Regions from separate parts of the Paenibacillus sp. MER TA 81-3 genome, predicted to be linked through region 2. Evidence: riboswitches for the same ligand, from Rfam matches in the RefSeq annotation. Region 2 holds a riboswitch; the other holds the start of a gene.
The links. A riboswitch is a leader RNA that binds a small molecule or an ion and turns the genes downstream of it on or off. The one in region 2 is predicted to bind cyclic di-GMP.

Region 1: another riboswitch for cyclic di-GMP. It lies ahead of M3650_RS23460 (4'-phosphopantetheinyl transferase family protein); the one in region 2 lies ahead of M3650_RS20420 (VWA domain-containing protein).

Annotation. Positions count from the first base shown of each region.
Region 1 is NZ_JAMAWB010000019.1:99,481-102,649, forward strand. Features, by position in the region: gene M3650_RS23455 (non-ribosomal peptide synthetase) at 1-973, opposite strand, end outside; gene M3650_RS23460 (4'-phosphopantetheinyl transferase family protein) at 998-1,708, opposite strand; cyclic di-GMP riboswitch class I at 1,796-1,885, opposite strand; gene M3650_RS23465 (helix-turn-helix domain-containing protein) at 1,995-2,507, shown strand.
Region 2 is NZ_JAMAWB010000015.1:495-3,663, reverse strand. Features, by position in the region: gene M3650_RS32710 (hypothetical protein) at 1-29, shown strand, start outside; gene M3650_RS20425 (GGDEF domain-containing protein) at 117-704, opposite strand; cyclic di-GMP riboswitch class I at 1,224-1,312, shown strand; partial or broken gene M3650_RS20420 (VWA domain-containing protein) at 1,461-3,169, shown strand, end outside.

The sequences.
Region 1 (3,169 bases), on a different contig from region 2:
GGCTCGTCAGTACCAATCGAGTGCCGCTGTCCTCCAATACGTATTGAATGCGGTCCTGCGGGTGATCGGGATCTAGAGGGACATAAGTTCCTCCTGCTTTTAAAATCGCTAGTATCCCTATGACCATTTCCGCGGTTCGCTCTGCCATAATACCGACGGTTTGCTCGCGGGTCACCCCCTGCTTCCGCAGACGGCGGGCTAATTGATTCGCCTTTTTGTTCAATTCCCGGTATGTGAGCTCCCGCTCGTCTTCCACAACAGCAACTCGGTCTGGAGCTTGAAGCACCTGCTGTTCGAACAGTGCCTGTACCGTGAAAGTCTTCGGATATTCCACTTGAGTCCGGTTCATATCATGAATCAACTGTCGCTTATCTTGTTCCGTCAGCATTTCCAACTCGCCGATTGTTTTCTGCGGATGCCGTGCCGCCTCTTGAAGGAGCTGCAGGAAGTAGACCGCCAACCGTTCTATCGTCGTTTGCTGGAAGTGATTTTGTTCATAATAAATCGTAAATATCGGTGATGTCACACCATCTGCGCCAGCATATTGAAATCTGCCGTGCAGCCCGCTTACGTCTTGGTCCTTCGGAAGCTCGGGACAGATTCCGGCGCCGCACCAGCAATAAGTCGCAACGCCACTGTCCTCTAATGCTGCTGAGCAAGTCACGCTCACTGTGTCAGCGCAGGACGACAGACTGTCATGAATGCTCACGATGCCAGCTATCGTTACGTCGCTCTGGCTAACTATGGTATGAGCGCCTTTGCCGTTCTCCGATCCCACAACATGAAGGGCCACTTGTTCCGAGTTGTAAAACCGAGAAAGCAGTGCAGCCCAAGCCCCGCAAATAACGGATTCCAGCTTGACGGAATGCTCGCTCGAACGCTCGGTCAAGAGGCGTACCGTATCCGCCGGCAGCTCAAAAGAATGTGCGTCGTGTCCGACCAACTTTTCCACTGTCAATTGAATTGAAGCCAATCTATGTCCACTCCTTTATCTCGTTCAACGATAAATCATAAATCGATGAGTCAATTGTTCCACTGTTATGTATTCTACTTGCTCGGCGAACTCTGCATGCTGTGCACAAACCGCCATACTATAGCCTGCTTCAACCCCGGAGTATTGTTTTACATAGTAATCGTCAACACTCCATACAGGATCGCTATGCGGTACAGCAGCGGTTTCTGTCACGATTTCGAGCAAGCTCGGAAGCATGCCGAACCCCGTTCCGATCGCCTTGAGACAGCTCTCTTTCGCCGTCCAAATGGTGAAGAACCGTTCCTGGCGCGCGCGATCACCGTCTGTACATGTGAGCATATCCCACTCGCGCGGCGCGCATATAAGACGAGCCACATCCATATCCCACTCTCTCATTCGTTCGATATCAATTCCGATTGGCGCGTTATCAACCGCAGCCACGACGATATTTCCTGAATGGGAGACGTTGAAATAAACGGGATTCCCTTTAAGATAGGGCTTGCCGTATTCATTGGTGCGAAAAAAAAGCTCATCGTTTCGCTGTCCCAATTTTCGACAAAGCAGACTGCGGACCAGAATATCCGCGACGACCAAGCGCTGCCGCTCCTTATGCTTACGGAGCCTGTCCAGTCTTTTGTATTTTTCAGGAGTAATATGCGGGATTAGTCTGTCAATCAGCCGGTTCATCTTATCGTGAGGAGAACCACCCTCCAATTTCAACATGACAATATTCATAATCCGATTCATCCTCTAAACGCAAAAAAAAGACTATTGTCCCCAATAGCCTCGTCACCAAATAAATGTTGATGTACCGCAACATAGAATGGCAACCCGGCCGCCATAATCCGCTTGCTGGATGTTAGGCCCGAGGCTTTGCGTCCTTACCTTTCGATAAGTTTGCCTTTATCAAGTTATATATTTCGGTTTTCATACGTATTTGTTTACACATCCACCCACTGGAAATGAATACCTTTGTTCATGAAGACCTATACTAAAATAAAATCTCAAGTGAGTGAGTATGATGAAAAAACTATCTATCTCCAACAATCATGGCTGGGACGAGCCAACACTAGAACAACTGGCTTCCAGCTTAGACGATGTTCAACTCGCCAATCGAGTGCGGGCCATCCAACTCATCATGTCCGGTGCTTTCGCCAAAGACGTAGCCGTGCAGTTGGGCATCCATCGCCAATCCGTATCCGTTTATGTCAAACTGTTCAACGAAGGTGGCATGGAGCATTTACTTGCCCGCAGCCTCGCTCCAGGCAAACCAAGGTTGCTGTCCCAGGAGCAGGAACGAGAATTGATTCGTCGTATCGTCTCCACTCCTTCGCCTTTTGCTCAAGGGGCTTCTCATTGGAGCATGCGCGATATTCATGCCTTGCTGCAGTCAGAATTTCATCTTGAAATGTCACGCACTGGCATTCGCGACATGCTGCGTCGATTAGGTCTAAAGTATACAAAACATGGTTATAAACTTGAGAAACAGATAGAACATCCAACTCAAGACCCATATAATACATCGGAACGTTAAGATGAAAACTTAAACGCCTACCTTCATTTTACTTTCGATTTTTCGACAATGCAAATCAACTTATGTCAAAAAATGATGAATTTTCGGTTATTTTAAGTTTTTTTGTGCGATACAATGCGCTTTGGAGCAGAACAATTATCCAGTTCCATGTTGTTTTCATGAGCGATAGCGATAATGTGATAAAAATGTGAACACTAACGTTTCCGCCCTTTTCCAGAACAGAAACAAGACCGCCTCTCTGAAGCAGACGGTCTTATTTTCCTATCCTACCATTTACCTATTCCATTTGGTGCTGCTGCACCCTAGACCTGAACACTACGTTCCACGGTATACAGTCTACGGAATGCGGGTCTACGGTCTACGGAATGCAGTCTACGGTCTATAATGCGGGCCTACAGACTACGCTTGAAACGCTGTAATCCTTCAGGTATTACGTTCATAGTAGGATCCTTTCTTTTAGCACTTAGCTCCACTCTCCCCTTAGTTCAGAAACTACATTAAGTTGATACATGGCGATACCAGCGCTTGTGCTTGATTATAGCAGCACCTTTTCATTTTCCGAAAAGTAAAAACTTGAGAGCTACAACATAAGATGAATATTTCAGAAAAAGATTTTCAACATAAAGAACGCCGAAGGAGTAACGAGCGGAACCGTGAAAAAG
Region 2 (3,169 bases):
AATGGAAGTCCGGCGTCAGAGCCCAATGATTGGCGAACTGGAAGCGAAGCGTCAAGGCGGCGCAACCGCGATTCAAGCTTAATGAGCCTATTGGGGTTGTGTGGCTTGATGAGAGATTACCTTTTTGCAGATTGAAGCTGAATGAGTGTTTGGGTTATACGTTCTGTTGTGTGGCGTGATTGCTTTTTGTGATGGTACATTCTGCAGTCTGCTATCGAGATGAGATCATACAGATGCTCTCCCTCATCCGGGTATACGGCATGACCGAATGAGCAAGATACCTGTACGGTTTTGTCGTCAATACAGCCATGAATAGTGCGCTGAAGGTGATTCTGCAGCAGCTTCATACCTGATTCATCTGTGCAGGGGATGATTAACAAAAATTCGTCCCCTCCCCATCTAGCAACGTAGCCGCTTCTGCGAACGACGGAGCTAAGTGTTCTGGCTACCTGCCGTAATATGCGATCTCCGATATTGTGACCGAGCCGATCATTAATTGACTTGAAGTTATCAACATCGATTAGAAAGATATATAATTTTTCTAGTCGTTTGTCTGCTGTATTTTGCAGTCCCGGGAACGCATCCATGATATATCTGCGGTTATAAATATCTGTGAGTGCATCCTTCTCGGAGTCATGGACCGCCATATCATAACGTTTTCCTAATCGCCATCCCAAAAAAGCAAAAAGAATAATGGTGGACATGTAAAGTTCTTCACCGTAATCGTCGAAGAAGTAATTATAATTATAAAAACAGAATGACGTTGCCACTATAATCAATACTAGTATGATTCTTCCTTTATATTTCACCATGTCATAACATTCTCCCCATAAATTGAATGATATTTCTCCACGAAAATAACAAGCTATCCGCATCTAAGAGAAGCAGCAGGGCGGAACACGTTTATCAGCCTTTATACTAATCAACCGGAAGAATAAAGAAAATCATCCACCGGTGGAGATGAGGGGTGGATTTATTCCGTAACTGCTTGACGTATCTGGTTCGATAGTATTACGATAGCGACATCTGATTGAGGTGCTCTTTATAGTTCTATTACGAGGAGTGATGCCCGTTTTGGAGCGAGGGATTGAGGTTAGAGTGGGCATGAAAAATTTTTCATAACCCCATTGACAAAAAGGTACTCGTGAAATATATTGAGCTTGTTAGTTCTTAAATACTAGGTTTAGAGGCTTATTTTCGATTCATAGTTAGTTGCTGTTTACAATATAATACGGCACACTAATCGAAAGATTAGGTCGCAAAGCTTTGGAGTCTAATAGTCGCTCTGACTAATGATCGTCCGGCTGCATTTAACAATTATGTTAATGTAGCCGGGCTTTTTTATTTATGTGGAGTTCTCAACTCAACGGAATTTCCGTTCCGTAGAGCTATATAAATAAGAATGAGGAGGCAAGTAGAAAAGGCAAAGGAGGATTTAAATGAAAAAATGAGGTGGATACATGAAACGTAGATTAAGATTGGCCGTTACATGGTTGTGCATGTTGTCGGTATTTTTCGGGTTTATGCCCAATACCCTTCCAAGCGCAGCGGCAGCCGCGAACTCGGGGGATCTGATTTGGCCTAATCCAGGGGCGGTCAAGCTGACCAAGAGCGCTGAGCCCACCGGGACCAAGGGCGAATGGGAGATTACGCTGACAGCTGAGGGGAAAAACCTCAAATCTGGCGGTTCCGATGTCGTTCTCGTCATTGACAAGTCCGGGAGCATGAACGATAAACAGCGGATGACCAAAGCCAGAGATGCAGCGAATAAGTTTGTTGACAACTTGCTTGTCAAGGATTCTAGGACACGAATAGCCGTCGTTACTTTCAATAAGTCATATCAAGAAGTTTCCGGTTTTAAAGGGACCGACCAAAAGGATGCCTTAAAACAAGCGATTCAAGGTATTAAAGCAGACGGCGGGACGAATATACAAGCAGGCCTTCTCCGTGCCCGCACGTTGTTGGAGAGCAGCACTGCTCAGAACAAGGTCGTTGTGCTGTTAAGTGATGGCGAACCTACATACAGTTACAAGGCTTCTACTGCAGCCAATCATACATGGCCTGGCGGGAAATACAATTTTATCCTTTCGAATTTCAACTACAACAACGTTATTGGATCAGGCTCAAGTTATGGATTAGGGCGGTACGAGTATGGACTCGATTACGACTGGTGGAATGGATACAAGTGGAACATCAGAGATAATGGCATTGGTACAATTTCTGAAGCCAGGCACGTTATTGATTCCGGCGTTAACATCTATTCCATAGGTCTTGATGTCGGCAGTAACAGTAATGCCACCTATGTCCTGACCAACAGTCAGAATAAGGGCTACTACTCTTCCAACAGTTCGGAGCTTGAGAAAATCTTTGCCGAACTGGCAAGCAAAATTGCCTTTGCGGCCGAGAACGCCCAAGTTACCGATCCAATGGGTGACATGTTCAACCTGAAGATGAAGGGCAGCTCTCTGAGCGAAGAGGATTACAAGGCTTCACAAGGCACGGTGACGTGGAATTCGGCTACGGAGACATTTACGTGGAATGTCGGCAAAATCGTAGAAGGCACCCCGGCGACACTGACCTACAAAGTGTTGATGGATCTGTCGAAGAATCCGGATCCGAGCAAATTGTATCCGACGAATGGCAAGACGACGATGAACTATACGGACGCGAATAGCCAACCCACAGCGAAGGACTTCGAAGTGCCGGAAGTAAGCTTCGGTAAAGGATCCATCCTCGTTAAAGGCTATAAGGTCAATGCCGAGGGAACTCCGGTCAATGCGGATGGAGAAGTCGTCGAGAGGCCAGATTTGGCGGAAGAACTGTACAGCGATTATTTCAAGGTTAACGGGGACAAAGCGCTTGATATAGGTCAGTCGTATTCTGTACCTGCGCCATCGGCTGATAACTATCATTTGAAGGTCGGTACGAATCCTACAAACGTTGATTTGACGCTGAGCAAGCCTTCACAAATCATTTGGTTCGGATTTACAGATGCTCCGAGCAAGTTGACCCTTGTGCATCAAGCCGGAGATAAAGTGTTCGAAAGAAGTGCAGTGGATAAAGCACCGGGGGAATCCGTAGACGTTGGCAGCAAGACTTTCTCTGGGTATCATTTCACGGATGTCGTGGTCAGTGAAGGAAGCGGCTTGAACGTAAGCGATGGTCGTGT